DNA from 3 places in the Pseudarthrobacter sp. NKDBFgelt genome. Region 3 is predicted to be linked to each of the others. Evidence: riboswitches for the same ligand, from Rfam matches in the RefSeq annotation. Region 3 holds a riboswitch; each other region holds the start of a gene.
The links. A riboswitch is a leader RNA that binds a small molecule or an ion and turns the genes downstream of it on or off. The one in region 3 is predicted to bind thiamine pyrophosphate.

Region 1: it holds a riboswitch for thiamine pyrophosphate, as region 3 does, so the genes downstream of both, ACKAE7_RS03185 (ECF transporter S component) here and ACKAE7_RS19595 (FAD-dependent oxidoreductase) in region 3, are expected to answer to the same signal.
Region 2: it holds a riboswitch for thiamine pyrophosphate, as region 3 does, so the genes downstream of both, thiC (phosphomethylpyrimidine synthase ThiC) here and ACKAE7_RS19595 (FAD-dependent oxidoreductase) in region 3, are expected to answer to the same signal.

Annotation. Positions count from the first base shown of each region.
Region 1 is NZ_JBJURL010000007.1:29,316-34,854, forward strand. It holds gene ACKAE7_RS03175 (energy-coupling factor transporter transmembrane component T family protein) at 1-657, opposite strand, end outside; gene ACKAE7_RS03180 (ABC transporter ATP-binding protein) at 654-2,210, opposite strand; gene ACKAE7_RS03185 (ECF transporter S component) at 2,210-2,833, opposite strand; TPP riboswitch at 2,898-3,037, opposite strand; gene ACKAE7_RS03190 (heme-degrading domain-containing protein) at 3,111-3,653, shown strand; gene ACKAE7_RS03195 (hypothetical protein) at 3,676-3,825, shown strand; gene ACKAE7_RS03200 (DUF4383 domain-containing protein) at 3,924-4,439, shown strand; gene ACKAE7_RS03205 (iron-containing redox enzyme family protein) at 4,511-5,539, shown strand, end outside.
Region 2 is NZ_JBJURL010000044.1:18,190-23,728, forward strand. It holds gene ACKAE7_RS12925 (hypothetical protein) at 1-21, opposite strand, end outside; gene ACKAE7_RS12930 (VOC family protein) at 257-1,132, opposite strand; gene ACKAE7_RS12935 (amidohydrolase family protein) at 1,233-2,315, opposite strand; TPP riboswitch at 2,395-2,502, shown strand; gene thiC (phosphomethylpyrimidine synthase ThiC) at 2,497-4,320, shown strand; gene ACKAE7_RS12945 (alpha/beta fold hydrolase) at 4,397-5,128, opposite strand; gene ffh (signal recognition particle protein) at 5,236-5,539, opposite strand, start outside.
Region 3 is NZ_JBJURL010000113.1:2,130-7,668, forward strand. It holds gene ACKAE7_RS19585 (RNB domain-containing ribonuclease) at 1-1,145, opposite strand, end outside; gene thiE (thiamine phosphate synthase) at 1,222-1,971, opposite strand; TPP riboswitch at 1,999-2,116, shown strand; gene ACKAE7_RS19595 (FAD-dependent oxidoreductase) at 2,112-3,467, shown strand; gene thiS (sulfur carrier protein ThiS) at 3,464-3,700, shown strand; gene ACKAE7_RS19605 (thiazole synthase) at 3,706-4,518, shown strand; gene ACKAE7_RS19610 (4a-hydroxytetrahydrobiopterin dehydratase) at 4,562-4,900, shown strand; gene ACKAE7_RS19615 (hypothetical protein) at 5,060-5,362, opposite strand; gene ACKAE7_RS19620 (DUF3107 domain-containing protein) at 5,400-5,539, opposite strand, start outside.

The DNA of each region.
Region 1 (5,539 bases), on a different contig from region 3:
GCCGAAACCACGCGCCTCCATGGTCACTGCCAGCCGTGACGCCCGGCGGATTGCCTGCACCAGGAGCCCGAAGCTCTGCCCCAGCGTCGCCTTCAACCGCTGAACGGCACTGCCGCGCGAACCCACGCCCCGGGCCCGGCGCGCCATGCCGATGGTCTGCCACTCTTCCGCCATCAGGCCCACCAGCCTCATGGCGGCAAGGGTCCCCAGCACAAAGCGGTGCGGCAGGCGGGCCTTCTGCGCCAGGGCATCGGCCAGGTCCGTGGGGTCGGTGCAGCTCATCAGCAGCACCGCCGGAAGGGCGATGGCCAGCCCGCGCAGCATGAAGCCGATCCCCAGTTCCAGCGAGCCTTCGCTCATGGTCCAGATGCCGACGTCGATCAGCGTCCTTCCGCTGTCCGGAGCCAGGATTGAGGTACTCCAGCCCCCCACCGCCGCCGCGAGGATCAGCGGCCAGCCGCGCTGCCACAGCAGCGTCAGCGTCAGGCCTGCGAGCGGGAACAGCAGGAATTCGAAGGCCAGCGCCACTGACGCGGAAACCCAGTCGATCGAAAGCGCCAGCACTGCCGTGATGAGGAAGACGGCGGCGAACTTGCTCAGGGGATTGGCGCGGGTCAGCAGGGCCTGGTTGCCCCGCAGGTTCAGTTCCTGCCTCATGGCGCCACCGGTTCGGCGGCAGCCATCCGCAGCTCGGTTCCACCCAGCGCGGCGGTGAACTCGGCGTCGTGCGTCACGGACACCAAGGCGGTGCCGCCATCCAGGAGCTCGGACAGGAACGAGGCCAGCTCCGCCCAGGTGTTGGCGTCCTGGCCGAACGTCGGCTCGTCCAGCACGAGCACGCGGGGATGTGCCGCCAGGACCGTGGCCACGGAGAGGCGCCGCTTCTCGCCGCCGGACAGCGTATAGGGGTTCGCGTCCACGAGGTGGGTCAGCCGCAACCGCTCCAGCAGCTCGTCCACGCGCTCCTCACCGTGCCCCAGGTGCCGCGGACCGAACAGGAGTTCGTCCAGCACCTTCCCGGTGACGAACTGGTGCTCAGGCTCCTGGAACACGGTGCCGATCCGCTCGATGAGCTGCTCGGCTTTCCACTTATAAGGGTCTATCCCGGCGCCGCGGCTGAGGTCCAGGGTGGCCGACACCTTTCCAGCCACCGGCTCCAGGAGTCCCGCGAGGGTCAGCGCAAACGTTGACTTGCCCGCCCCGTTGGGGCCCGTGATGGCCAGCGCCTGCCCTGCCCGGACCTGCGCGGAAATATCGTGTTGGACGGGCACCGTGGGGACCTTCCGAAAGCCGCTGCGGCGCGGACGTTCCCGGGAAACCGCAAGGTGTTCGGCCGCCAGCAGGAGATCGCCGGAGCCTGCAGCCGGGTTGCCCGACCTTGCACGTGTCTCAGGAACATACCCGGGCACCCACACACCGGCCGCCGCCAGCATGGTCCGCGCGTCCGCGAGCACCTGGTCCGGAGGACCGTCAAGCAGCACGGCATCATCGGTGGCGCTGCCCGGCTGCAGCACCACGATCCGGTCCACCAGGTCCTTCCACACGGACACCCGGTGCTCCACCACAACCAGCGTGGCACCGGTTTTGTCCAGGCAGCGGCCCACGGCGTCGCGGACTTCCAGCACACCGGCAGGGTCCAGGTTCGCCGTGGGCTCGTCGAGCAGGATCAGGCCGGGCCGCATGGCGAGGATTCCTGCCAGCGCCAGGCGCTGTTTTTGCCCGCCGGACAGGGCCGACGTCGGGTGGTCCAGCGGCAGGTGGGAAAGTCCGACGTCGTCCAGCGCCTCGTGCACGCGGGCCCAGATGGCGTCGCGGGGCACGGCGAGGTTCTCGGCGCCGAAGGCGACGTCGTCGCCGACGCGGGAGAGGACCACCTGCGTCTCCGGGTCCTGCTGCATCAGCCCGGCCCGGCCGCGCTGCTCACGGGGCACGGCGCCGTCAACCAGCAGCGAGCCCGTCTCGTCGGACTCGCTGGCGTCGCCGCCGTCGTCGTCTATGTCCCCCAGTACCCCGGCCAGGGCATGCAGGAGCGTGGACTTGCCGGCGCCGGAGGGCCCCAGGAGGAGGACCCGCTCCCCCGGGCGGATCTCCAGGTCGAGGCCACGGACGGCCGGCTTGGCGCGCCCCGCATGCCTCCAGCCCCAGCCACTGGCTGTGACGGAGGCCGGACGCACCGCCACGGATTCCTCGTGCCGCGAAGGGGCGCCCATCAGGAGAAGACGGGCTCCGTTGCCGCCTTGCGTGATGCAAAGGAGCTCAGGACCCCGGTCCTGGCCAGGCCGCGGGTGGCAATCCAGGACAGTGCCCCGGCGATGATGGCGCCGGAGATGGCGGTGAAGATGATGTAGGCCAGCTTGTCGCCGGCGGCGTAGGCGATGTTCCAGCCCCACGGCGCGAAGGAGTCGTTCAGGCCGCAGAAAAGGCCGGCGGCGGCGCCGGCAAGCAGTGCCACGGGCAGGTTGAACTTCCGGTACACGAAGATGGCGAAGATGATCTCGGCACCCAGGCCCTGGACGAATCCGGAGAACAGTACGGACGCCCCATACTGGGAGCCCATAAACAGTTCACCCGTGGCGGCCACCGTCTCGCAGAAGAGCGCGGCGCCTGGCTTGCGGATGATGAGCATGCCCAGGACGGCCGGGATCATCCAGCCGCCGGCGATCAGGCCGGTCAGGGGCGGGTAGACGGCGTTCATGGGTCCGGAGACTGCGGCGGCCCCCTGGGACCAGGCCCAGAAAATGACGCCGCCGGCGACGGCGATGAGGGCCGCCACCACGATGTCCACGACGCGCCAGGACTTGCCGGCGGGCTTCTTGACTGCTGTTGTAGCCATGTGGTCCTCCTGAGGAACAGGAGGGGAAAGTGGACGCGGCTACCGGCACTGCTGCCGCTGCGCGCACTTCGAGAACTCGACTCCCTTGCGCCGGTACTAACCGGATCAGGTTCGAGGGTCTGCGGCTGTCCGCACTCTCAGCGCCCACCTGCGGTCCCTGGCATGGCCAGTGATGCCGACGGCGGCGCTCCCCTGTCGTTGAATGATTCTGTTTGGTGAAATATCCGCCCTGTTGGGCGTGGTCCAGTTTACCGCAGGGAGGGGTAGATTGTGGGCCATGACTGCGAATCCACCAGATGTGACCGGGTATGATCCGGATTCCCGCGATGCCCAGCCGGCGGGATCCCTGGAGGCCTTGATCGCGCGGATTGAGGCGGAGGTCCGGGAACTCCAATTTCCCGGTTTCTCCCTGGACGACTCCCTGAACCTGGGGCTGCTCCTGGTGGAGCTGGGCAAGGAGCGCGGGCTTCCCATCGCCATCGACATCACCAAGGGCGAGCAGGTCCTCTTCCACGTTGCCTTGCCGGGGGCAACACCGGACAACGGGCACTGGATCCGGGCCAAGAAGCGGACCGCCGCCCGTTACGAGGTTCCTTCCCTGCTGGTGGGGCTGCGCGCCCGGCTCAGCGGCGGACGTATTGAAGACAATGCCTGGTTCGACCAGGCGCTCTACGCCGCGCACGGCGGTTCCTTCCCCGTGTACGTCACCGGGGTGGGCGCCGTAGCAACCGTCACCGTGTCCGGATTGCCGCAGGTGCAGGACCATGACCTGGTGGTCGAGGCTCTCCGCGATATCCTCCGGCCGGCCGGCGCGGAGTGACGCCCTGAAAGCCTGGGACGAGATGATTTTCATCGGCCCGGACCACCCCTACTATTCCCTGCTGGCGGAACTGGTGTCCGCCGTCGGGAAGTCCTGGCAGCAACGCTACGACCACGGCCGCCGCGGAAGTCCGGACACAAACCCCTACTCGTGGGCCGGCCCGGAAGGCTAGTGACCGGCGCTCAACGCCGGCAGAATACAAAGCCTGCTTAGCAATTATTTAGTAATCATGCTTACTATGTTGTCTCCAGGGTTTGAGGAGTACAGCACATGGCAGCCAGCATCCGCCGGGCAGGCGCCCGAACAGGCCTGCAGAAGGCGGCGCTCGCAACGGGCGCCGTGTTCTGCCTGGCCGGCATCCTGGGATTCATTCCCGGCATCACCTCACACTCTGACGCGCTCCACCTGGCCGGGCACGCCTCAGGAGCGCTGCTGCTCGGGATCTTCCAGGTGTCCGTCCTCCACAACTCCGTGCACCTGCTCTTTGGACTTGCCGGCGTCCTGATGTCTCGCTCGCACCCGCAGGCACGGAACTTCCTCATCTACGGCGGTGTCATCTACCTGGTCCTCTGGCTGTACGGCCTCCTGGTCGGAGACACCACCCCGGCGAACTTCCTCCCCGCAAACGATGCCGACAACTGGCTCCACCTGGTCCTTGGCCTGGCCATGATTGCCCTGGCCATCATGCTCGCCCGTGGACCAGCCCCGGCCGCTGCCGGAGACGGCTCCGGCGCCGTCACCTCCAGCACCGCCACGTCTTCAGCGCCCGGCACCCGCGGCCGTTGACCACCATCTTCCGGCCGGGCCCCCAGCGCAGGGGGCACGGACCCGGCACACGCCAGACCTGAAGGAGCACCATGAAAATCCCAGCAGCACGGGGTCCCGTCAGCACCGCCTTATTCAACGCCCTCAAGGAACTGCCGGGCATGGACGGGGCCGCCCATGAGGCCCTGCACCGGACGGTGGCCGGCCATCTTCCCGAGACCCTGGACATCATTGGCGACGACGACCTCCAGCTGACGCTCTTCTGCCTCTACGAGCTCCACTACTCGGGCCTTGAGGGCGTGCGTGACGAGTGGGAGTGGGCCCCGGAACTGATCCGGGTGCGCCAGCTGCTGGAAAAACCGTTCGAAGCCGCGCTCCGGGAGGCTGCCGCGGCCGCCGCCGGTGACCTGGACCTTCCCGCCGGACCCGGTGTCACCAGCGACGCAGTGGCAGACATCCTGTTCGGCCTGGCTGCACGCGACACCGGCCCCAGCCTCTCCCGGTATGTGGCCCGGAAGGCCAGCCTGGGCCAGCTCAAGGAATTCCTGATCCACAAGTCCATCTACCAGCTGAAGGAAGCCGACCCGCACACCTTCGCCATCCCGCGGCTCTCCGGCAGGCCGAAAGCGGCACTGGTGGAAATCCAGGCGGACGAGTACGGCGGCGGACGGCCCGAGCGGATGCACAGCGCCCTTTTTGCCCGCACCATGCGGGGCCTGGGAATGGAGGACGGGTACGGGGCATACGTGGACGCCGTCCCCGCGGTCTCCCTCGCTGCTGTGAACCTGATGTCCCTGTTCGGCCTGAACCGCCGGCTGCGGGGCGCCATCACGGGGCATCTGGCCATCTATGAGATGACGTCCTCCCAGCCCAACCGCCTGTACGGCAGGGGCTTCCGACGGCATGGATTCGATACGGACGTCACCCACTACTTCGACGAGCATGTGGAGGCCGACGCCGTCCACGAGCAGATTGCCGGCCGGGACCTTGCGGGCGGGCTGGTTGAGGCCGAACCCCACCTGCTGGCGGACGTCCTGTTCGGAGCCACCGCGGTCATGGCCGTGGACGGCAGGCTGTCCGCGCACATCATGCAGTCCTGGGAAAATGGCGGGACCTCGCTG
Region 2 (5,539 bases), on a different contig from region 3:
AAAGATCTCGGTGAAGCCCATGGGGATTGCCCTCATTCCGTTGGCGGTGGTGCGGCCGCCGGGAGGCTGCTCCTGCCCGGCCGTTCGGATTCAGCCTAGTTCGAATTCAGCCCAGTTCGAATTCAGCCCGGACCGCATTCAGCCCCATTCGGATCCAGCACGGTCCGGAGTCATGCCCGGCAGAGCTGCGGCCGGAATTTCCCGGCAGCTCCAGGCCGCCGGAACAGGGCGCGTGCAGCGCCGGCATACCCGGTGGTCAGCGCACAGCCACCCGGATGCGGTTGCGCCACGGATCCTCGAACCGGAGTTCGGCTCCGGTGTGGTGGGCGGCAACACCGGCGACCTTGAGGCGGTCGGCGAGGGAGCCGACGTCGTCCCCGGACGGCACCTCGATGAGGACCTCGCCCAGGCCGAGGGTGTCCTTGCGCGGTCCCGCCCCGCGGCTGTTCCAGACGTTCATGGCCATGTGGTGGTGGTAGCGGCCGGCGGAAACAAACAGGGCTTGTCCGTGCCAGCCGGCGGTCTTCTCGAAGCCGAGGGTCCCCACGTAGAAGTCGCGGGCTGTCTGGACGTCGCCCACCTGGAGGTGCACGTGGCCGACGCCCGCCACGGACCCGAGCTGGCGCTCCAGGGAATCTTCCGTCAGGTGCTGCTCGAGGTACCGCTGCGGCGGGAGTGCCAGGCTGTCCATCACCACGTCAGTGCCGTTCCAGGACCAGTTGCTGCGCGGCCGGTCCCAATAGAGTTCGATGCCATTGCCCTCGGGGTCATTGAAGTAGAAGGCTTCACTGACAAGGTGGTCGGCGCTGCCGGTGAACGAGCGCGGTTCGAACCGGGCGGCGGTGGCGATGGTGGCGGCCAGGTCTGCCTGGTTCTCAAACAGCAGCGCGGTGTGGAACAGGCCGGCCTCTCCCCTGCCCGGCAGGTTCAGCCCGGGTGCGGGCGCCAGGTGCACAAGCGGCTTCTGCAGACGGCCGAGGTAGATTCCGCCGTCCTGCTCGGCAATGACCTCCAGGCCGAGGGCGCGCTGGTAGTAGTCGGTCATCACCTTCATGTTGCCTACCTTGAGCATCACGGTGCCCATGGCGAGGTCGGCAGGCAGAAGATCCTGGCTTGCGGCTTGTGCAGACATTGATAACTCCCGGTGCTGTGGGCCTTCCGGTTGGCAGCCCTTACACACTTAAAATTACTTGAAGCTTCAATTTATTCCAAGTCCCGGGCCGGATATCTTTTCAGCGGATGACCCGACCGCCCAGGACAACGTGCGCCAGGCCATGAACCGCTTCCGGTACCTTCCGCGGGTCCTCCCGGCACACGACAACGTCTGCCCGCGCCCCTTCTTCCAGGCCGTCCGCGCCCAGCCACTCCCGCGCACTCCAACACGCGGCGTCCAGGGCAGACGCCATGGGCAGTCCGGCAGCATGAAGGGCCAGGATCTCGTCGGCGATCCTGCCGTGCCTGATCACGCTGCCGGCGTCGGTCCCGGCGTAGATCCGCACGCCTGCCTCGAACGCCTCAAGCACCCGTTCCTCCCGCCGTCCCCACAGTGAGCGCATGTGGGCCGCATACCGTGGGAACTTGGGCGCCGCCTGGGCAGCAATGTCCGGAAACGTGGCGATGTTGATCAGGGTGGGCACAATGGGCACCTTCTGCTCCACGAACCGGGGCAGGTGCCGCGGCAGGAGGCCGGTGGCGTGCTCGACGCAGTCGATGCCGGCGTCCAGCACGTCGTCGAGCGTCTCTTCCGCGAAGCAGTGGGCGGTGACGCGCGCGCCTTCGTCATGGGCGGCCTGGACGGCATCGCGGACGACGGCGGCAGGGAACGACGGCGCGAGGTCGCCGGCGTCGCGGTCAATCCAGTCCCCCACGAGCTTGACCCATCCGTCGCCTTCCCTGGCCTGTTTACGGACAGCTTCCACCAGGCCCTCCGGTTCAACTTCCTCGGCGAACCCCCGCAGGTACCGGCGCGTGCGCGCAACGCGGCGTCCGGCGCGGATCAGCACCGGGACGTCTCTTCTGTCCTGCAGCCACCGCGTATCCGCCGGGGAACCTGCGTCGCGGACCAGCGTGGTGCCTGCGTCCAGGTCGGTCCGTGCCTGCTCTTCGGCGGTCGGAGCATCCACCGCCCCTCCCACGCCGAGCCCGATGTGGCAGTGGGCATCCACGAAGCCCGGCAGCACCCATCCCGCCAGGCTCCGGTCAGGGGCCTTTGCCGGCCGGCGAAACGTCAGGCGCCCGTCAACAGACCACAGTCCGCGCTGTTCACTCCCGGGTCCGGTCAGGACCTTCCCCGTGAACTCGATAATTTCTGCCATGAATCTGCCTCTTTCCCGCCCGGTCAGGCTAGCACCGGCAATGTGACAAACCCCGAAAGAAAGGCTGTGGTAGCTTTCATCTTGACCACACGGGTGCCCCTGCAGGGGCTGAGATCGGGCTGACGCAGCCTGCGACCGTCGAACCTGTCCGGGTAATGCCGGCGAAGGAAGTGAGTATTCCTTGAATACACCAAATCAGCAGCTGAACCCTGCCCGCAACAACCCGGGTGCCGCCACTGGCGTGAACCCGCCCCCGGTAACGCAATCCCTGAAATCCCATTCCCTGACCTACCTCGAGGACGCCGGGACCGGTATCCGTGTTCCCGTGACGGAAATCGCGTTGGAGCCGTCGCCCAACGGCGTGCCGAACCAGCCGTTCCGGACTTACCGGACGGCCGGCCCGGGGAGCGACCCCGTGCAGGGCCTTCCTCCTTTCCGCAAGGAATGGATCGAGGCGCGGGCAGACACGGAAGCGTACAGCGGCAGGGAGAGGAACCTGCTCGACGACGGACGCTCGGCCGTGCGCCGCGGCGCCGCCAGTGCGGAGTGGAAGGGAGCGCCTCCCGTGCCCCGCCGCGCCGTCGAGGGACGGACCGTGACCCAGATGCACTACGCACGGCAGGGCCTCATTACCCCGGAAATGCGCTTCGTGGCGCTGCGGGAGAACTGCGATGTTGAACTGGTACGGAGCGAACTCGCCGCAGGACGGGCCATCATTCCCAACAACATCAACCACCCCGAATCCGAGCCGATGATCATCGGCAAGGCCTTCCTGGTGAAGATCAACGCCAACATCGGCAACTCGGCAGTGACCAGTTCAATCGCCGAAGAAGTGGACAAGCTGCAGTGGGCAACCCGGTGGGGCGCCGACACCGTCATGGATCTTTCCACCGGCGACGACATCCACACCACCCGGGAGTGGATCATCCGCAATTCGCCTGTCCCGATCGGCACCGTCCCCATCTACCAGGCCCTGGAGAAGGTCAACGGCGAAGCCAACGCCCTGACCTGGGAGATCTTCCGTGACACCGTCATCGAACAGTGCGAGCAGGGGGTGGACTACATGACCATCCACGCCGGCGTGCTGCTTCGCTACGTTCCCCTGACCGCCAACCGCGTCACGGGCATCGTGTCCCGGGGCGGGTCCATCATGGCCGGGTGGTGCCTGGCGCACCACCGGGAGAACTTCCTCTACACGCACTTCGATGAGCTCTGCAAAATTTTCGCCCGGTACGACGTCGCGTTTTCCCTGGGTGACGGCCTGCGGCCGGGGGCGACGGCGGATGCCAACGATGCCGCGCAGTTTGCCGAACTGGACACGCTCGCCGAGCTCACGCAGCGTGCCTGGGAGCACGACGTCCAGGTGATGGTGGAGGGTCCTGGACACGTTCCGTTCCACCTGGTCAGGGAGAACGTGGAACGGCAGCAGGAGCTGTGCAAGGGCGCGCCGTTCTACACGCTGGGCCCGCTGGTGACCGACGTGGCCCCGGGCTACGACCACATCACCTCCGCCATTGGAGCCACGGAAATTGCCCGCTATGGCACGGCAATGCTGTGCTACGTCACGCCCAAGGAACACCTGGGGCTGCCCAACAAGGACGACGTCAAGACAGGGGTGATCACGTACAAGATCGCTGCGCACGCGGCAGACCTTGCCAAAGGCCACCCGGGCGCCCACGAACGTGATGACGCACTGTCCAAGGCACGCTTCGAGTTCCGGTGGCGTGACCAGTTTGCGTTGTCGCTGGACCCGGAGACGGCCGAGGCCTTCCACGACGAGACCCTCCCGGCCGAACCGGCGAAGACCGCGCATTTCTGCTCCATGTGCGGGCCCAAGTTCTGCTCCATGAGGATCAGCCAGGACATCCGGGACGAATTCGGATCCGCGGAGGCACAGGCAGCCCTTGCCGAAGCGGCAGCCGGCATGCGGGGCAAGAGCGAGGAATTCCTGGCCGCCGGCGGGAAAGTTTATTTGCCGGAGCTGAGCGTTCCGCCGGGCCGGTAGGAGCCTGCAGGTTCCGTCCGGCTGGTCATTGGGGGCCGGCCGGACGGGCTCCTGTGGAGGGCAGGTTCAGGCGGGATCAGGAGGCGCGCGCCTGCACGCGGCTTGAGTCGCTGATGAACGAACGGATGATGCGGTCCCCTTCCGGGGAGTCGTGGGGCCGGTGGCCGCCGGCGGCCGTGCGGTGAAGCGCCCCGGTCTCACGGAGGTAGCCGGCGATCTCCTCGTAGAGCGGCTCCCAGCCGCCGGTCAGGACGAGCGTCGGCACGCCGGGAACGATATGCAGCGGGGCTTCCCAGGACGGCGCCTGCAGCCGCAGCCGCCTGGCAGAACGCTTCTCCTCGGCAGTCACCGGCTGCTGCAGGTCGGTGGCATAGACCCTGCGGACGAACTCCCGCTGGAAATCCTCGTCACTGAGTTGATGCCGGACGTTGAACAGGGGCTGCATCAGCCCGATGTGCGCCGCCGTGGCCGGCAGTTCAGCGGTCAGGGACAGGCAGGCCGGCTCCACCAGGGTCAGCGAGTAGACAAGGTCCGGACGTTCGACGGCGGCCATCATCGCTGCAATGGCGCCCTGCGCATGGGCCACGACGTGCCCGCCGGCGATGCCCCTGCCGTCGTCCCCAAGGGAGTCCAACAGAATGCGTGTGTCCTCCTCGAATGAGGACTCGATGGGTTCGGCAACGGGATCGAAGCCGTGCCGGCGCAGGAACAGGGCATCGTAGGACAGGGCCACACCGTGCTGGCGGGGCCAGGCCGCGGCACCGAAGCTGCCCGCGCCGTGCACGAACACTACCCTCTGCTTGAACATGACCCAACCCTATTCCACGGCCCCGGTATCCCAACCAAGTAGCGCCAAGTGTCGTTATGAACGGTCAAAACGACACCTGGCGCTACCTAGCTGGGAGAGGGGGATGGCTACTTGCCGAGGAACTTGTCGAAGCCCTTGGGCAGGTTCAGCTGGGAGGGATCGAAGTCGCCCGTTTGCTGGCCAAAAGCTGCGCCGGTGGGCAGCGCCTTGGCGGCGTTCGCCCTGCGGGCCTCGGCGTCCTTGCGCTCCTGCGCGGCTTTTGCCGGGTTTCCGGACTTGGCCTTCTTCTTGGGCGCGCTCTTGGCGTTCTTCCGGGCACCGCCGCCGGCACCCGGCAGGCCTGGCATCCCGGGCATGCCCGGCATCCCGCCCTGGGCCATCTTCTTCATCATCTTCTGGGCCTGCGCGAAG
Region 3 (5,539 bases):
AGCGCCTCACGGACCCAGCCGGGCACCTCGCCGCCGTTGCACAGGGCCTCGCAGGTCACCAGGACAAAGCGGTCCACCAGGCGGCGCAGCGGTGCGGTGGTGTGGGCGTAGGCGGCCCCGATGGCGGACTGCACAGCGTCCTCAGGGACCGTGCCGTCGAACGCCGTATACGCCGCACCCCGGAAGAGCATTCCCGCCGAATGCATAATGGCCAGCTGGCGGGGATCGGTGGGGTCCAGGCTGCGGAGGTATTCGCCGTAGCTGACCTCACCGTCCCAGGGCTTCCCAAGTGCCTCCGTCTGGAGCCGGAAATGGTGCAGGGAACGCTCGTCCGGTGAGGGCATGGTGCGGAGGATGCCCACTTTGCCGGCCAGCATGAGCTGCGCCGCCGCCATTCCCGTCATGAGCGAGATCTGGGCGTTCCAGTCCTCCACGGGAAGCTGCGGGGCCGCGGCAATCCGGTAGCCGCCGTCGGGAAGCTGGACAATTTCCTGGTCCGGCATGTTCAGGCTGGCACCCTCCCTGGCACGCTCCAGCTCCACGCGCTTGAGCCCCACCTCTTTGAGGAGGACCAGGACGTCTGAAGGGCTGCCGCCGTCCAGTTCCGCCTGGGCGCCCTTGTAGCTGAGCTTGGCGCGGCTGCGCATCCGGGCCCGCCTGACCGTCACGGTTGTGACCTCGGCGCGGGCATCAAGGCGGAAGTCCCACACAAACGCGGAACAGTCCTGCCCCGGCAGGAGGCTTCCGGCGCCCTCGCTGATGACCTCCGGGTGCAGCGGAATGCGGCCGTCCGGGGTGTAGAAGGTCTGGCCGCGGCGCCGCGTCTCGGCATCCAGCGGACCGCCGGGAGCCACGAATGAGGGCACGTCGGCAATGGCGTAGAGCACGCGGTAGCTGCTGCCGTCCCGTTCAATGTGGAGCGCCTGGTCAAGGTCCGTGGACGACGCCGGATCGATGGTGATGAAGTCGATGCCCGTCAGGTCATGGGACGGCAGCCGCAGTGCCGACACCGCGGCCTCGGCGTCCTCCACTGCATCTTCCGGGTAGTCGCCCGGCAGCTCAAGCTCCGTCCGCAGGGCGCTGAGGGCAGCCTCGAGGGCGTTGGTGTGCTCGTGGACACTGGGGGCCAGCCGATGATGTGACACGAAAATCAGCGTAGCCCGAATTCCGCGAATAGTGCAGGGAACCGCCCGCGGGATGCGCCGCAGATCCGGCGCCGCGTTACGGGCGGGCGGCGTCCAGCGCGTCGAGCAGCGATGCGGCTGCGGCTGCCGGGTCATCGGCTTCCGTAATGGCCCGGACCACCACGATCCTGCTGGCCCCGGCTTCCACCACCTGTTTCACGTTGCCGTGGTCAATCCCGCCGATCGCGAACCAGGGCACGCCGCCGTCGGACTGTCCCTGCCCCTGCGCCGCTGCTGCCGCGGCCGCATACTTCACCAGGTCCAGCCCGACGGCGGCGCGGCCGGGCTTGGTGGGTGTTGCCCACAGCGGCCCCACGCAGAAGTAGTCGAGCGCCGCCGGGCCGGCGGCCGCGGCCAGGGCGGCATCCACCTGTTCAGGGCTGTGGCTGGACAGGCCGATGGCGGCGTTCCCGTTCAGCAGCGTCCGGGCTGCCTCAAGGGGAAGGTCTTTCTGCCCGATGTGGAACACCGGCGCTCCGGACAGCACGGCAATGTCGGCGCGGTCGTTTACTGCCCACAGCCTGCCGTGGCGGACCGCCGCCTCCTTCAGGATGGCCAGAAGTTCCAGCTCCTCGGCTGCCTCTATGGACTTGTCCCGGAGCTGGATGATGTCCACGCCGCCCGCGAACGCGGCATCCACGAACTGCTCGAAGTCGCCCCTGCTGCGGCGCGCGTCCGTGCAGAGGTACAGGCGCGCATCGTGCAGCCCGGCACTCCCTTCCGCGTTGATAAAGGCGTCGGTACCGGACGGACGGGAAGCGGCGGCAGGGGGGTGGGACACATTCATGGGAGCCAGCCTAATTCCTTTACACTGGGCTCGTACTGCGGGAGCCGCGGCAGCTGTCACAAAGCGCCGGGCTGAGAGGGCGTCAGAGCCGACCGCTTGACCTGATCCGGTTAATACCGGCGTAGGGAAGGAGACAATCGATGCCTGATGTGCATGGCGTAACCGGCACCCCTTCTTTCGGCTCAACAATCAGAGCCGATGTGGCGGTGATCGGCGGAGGAGCCATAGGCCACGGCATCGCCTGGGAAGCGAGGCGTTCGGGCCGTTCAGTGGTGGTGATCGACGATGCCCCCGGCTCCGGAGCCAGCCGGGCGGCCGCAGGGATGCTTGCGCCGGTGAACGAACTGCATTACCAGGAGGAGGACCTCCTGGAACTCATGCTCGAAGCCTCCGTCCGCTGGCCCGGTTTCGCTGCTGACCTCGCTGCGGCCGCGGGCTCGGATCCCGGATATCTTACGACGCCGACCCTCGCCGTGGGTGCCGACGCCGCGGACCGGCAGTCGCTGCTGGACCTGCGTGCCGTCCAGCTGGCCAACGGGCTCACGGTTGAACCGCTCACCATCCGCGAGGCCCGCCGCCGGGAGCCGCTGTTAAGCCCGGGCATCGCCTGTGCGCTTGATACGCCGGCGGACCACCAAGTGGACCCCCGGCTGCTGGTGGCCTGCCTCCGCCGGGCCCTCGCCGGGGATGCCGGCGTGGCCGGAAGCGGCGTAGCCGGCGCCGCCGACGGATTCGCCGTGCCGGACAAGGCATCAGGCCTGCTCTGGCGGGACGATGCCGTAGCCGGAGTAGCCCTGGAAGGCGGAGGGACCGTACTGGCCGGGGAGACCGTGGTGGCCAACGGACTGCACGCCCCGGAACTCACCGGACTGCCGGTGGACCTTCACCTGCCGCTGCGGCCGGTCCATGGGGACATCCTGCGGCTCGCGGTACCGGTGCATCTCAGGCCCCTGGTGACCTCGACAGTCCGCGGTCTGGTGCGCGGGGTCCCCGTATATATCGTTCCGAGGCAGGACGGAACCGTGGTGATCGGGGCAACCCAGCGTGAGGACGCACTGGGCAGGGGCGCCGTCTCCAGCGCCGGTGCGGTGTCGGCAGGGGGCGTGTACCAGCTTCTCCGCGATGCCCAGGTGCTGGTGCCCGCCGTCGCTGAGCTTGAGCTGCTCGAGTGCACGGCCCGCGCCCGGCCCGGTACACCGGACAACGCCCCGCTGCTCGGAAGGGTGCCGCTACCAGAAGAACCCGCGGGCAGGCAGCCCGCCCCCGGAAGGCCCGGCGCTCAAGGGTCCCGCCACGTACGGGGGCTCATCATTGCCACCGGATTCTTCCGCCACGGCATCCTGCTCACCCCGGCTGCGGCCGCAATCTGCCGCGAACTCATGGACGGCATCGAGGACCCCCGCTGGGCCCCGTTCAACCCCGGCCGGTTTTCCGCTGCTCCCTCCCACCTGGTTGAAGCGGCTGCAACCCCACCCAACACCCAGGAGACAGCATGAACATCACCCTGAACGGAACCGGCCGCAGCGTGGCCGACGACGCTTCCATCACCGCGCTCGTCAGCGAGGTCACGGGCCGTCCACTGGCCGCGGACGGCCGGGCCACGGACGGGCGGAAGCTGGGCGTGGCCGTAGCCCGCAACGCCCAGGTGGTGCCCCGCAGTCTGTGGTCCGCCACGGCGCTCGCCGAAGGCGACGACGTCGAACTTGTCACGGCAGTACAGGGAGGCTGACCACCATGACCGGAACCACCATCACCAACAGCCAGCTGTCCGGCGTTCAGGACCCCCTGGTGATCGACGGCGTCCCACTGGCATCCCGGCTCATCATGGGCACCGGCGGCGCGCCCAGCCTGGACGGCCTGGGCGCCGCGCTCCTGGCGTCCGGGACTTCACTGACCACCGTGGCCATGCGCCGCTATTCGCCAAACGAGGCGGGCTCGCTCTTCCAGCTGCTGGTGGATCACGGCATCCGGGTCCTGCCCAACACCGCAGGGTGTTTTACGGCGCGGGATGCGGTCCTCACGGCTGAACTGTCCCGGGAAGCCCTGGAAACCGACTGGGTGAAGCTTGAGGTCATCGCGGATGAACACACCCTCCTGCCGGACGCCGTTGAGCTTGTGGACGCCACGGAGCAGCTGGTCAACAGGGGATTCAAGGTTTTCGCGTACACCAATGACGATCCCGTCCTGGCCCTGCGGCTCGAAAACCTCGGAGCTACCGCTGTGATGCCGCTCGGCTCGCCCATCGGGACGGGCCTGGGCATCCTCAATCCGCACAACATCGAGCTCATCGTGTCCCGGGCCTCGGTACCGGTGGTGCTGGACGCGGGCATCGGCACGGCCTCCGACGCCGCCCTCGCCATGGAACTGGGCTGCGACGCCGTGCTCCTGGCCACGGCGGTGACCCGGGCGCAGAACCCCGCCCTGATGGGGGAGGCCTTCAAGCACGCCGTCATCGCCGGTAGGCTGGCGAAAGCGGCTGGTCGCATACCCCGCCGTGAACACGCGCTGGCGTCGTCGGCAATGGAAGGCCGGGCCGAGTTCCTGTAGGGCCCGCCGTCTGCCGGGTGGCGCCCTGATGCAAGGAGCAGCAGTGGCCGGCAAAGATGCACTTCCCCCGGAACGGATCGACGAAGCCCTGGCTGAACTGCCTGACTGGCGGGCCGGCAACGGCGGGCTGGTCACCGTCTTCAAGATGCCGACGGCGGCTGCCGCACTTGAGCTGATTGCCGCCGTCGGACGCCTGGCCGAGGAACAGAACCACCACCCGGACCTTGACTGGCGTTACAACCGCGTCTTTATCCGCTACACGTCCCACGACGCCGGGGGACAGGTGACCGGCCGGGACCTCGCGGCAGCCGCAGGAGCAAGTGAAGCAGCGGCAGCTGCGGGCGCCAAGGCAGAGCCGGCGAAGTATGTGCAGGGGCAATAGCTGCCGGCACAGCGTTAGTTGCCCCCAGCAGAACAGGCGGGTCGCTGAGCGCCCGCGCCACCAGCCCCTGTGTTCCTAACGGGCAGTGGCCGCCACCCATAGGGGTGGCGGCCACTGCCGGCTGGCTTGGAGTGCGCTGCACGAGGTGCTCGGCAGGCCTCAGGCCCGAAGGATTGCAGTCAGCCGTTGGGTATCCTGACGCGCACGTGAACGGCCGAGGTAGATGGCGGCCGTCGTTGCGGACGCGGCTCCGAGCACGATCGGCAGGACCCAGGGAATCCAGGTGCGTCCCGGCAGGTATCCGAATCCGGCGGCCATCAGGATGATCCATGCCAGGGCTGCCACGGCCACGGAAACCCCGGCAGGCACGCCGGCCCCGTACTTGGCATGCCGCTTGTCGTTTGCCCAGACAATAAAGCCTGCTGCGGCGGCGGCCAGTACAACAATGGTCAGCGAAAGCATGGTCCTCCTTGGGCTACGGGTGGTTCGTCGGCAGGCCCTAGAACTGGCCGAAACCTACGCGCCGTGCCTCTTCGGCTCCGATCTCCACGTAGCCCAGGGCGTTTCCGGGAACAATGATCAGGCGTCCCTTGTCATCCTTCAGGCGGAGTTCGCTGCCCTTGGTGATGGCATCCTCAA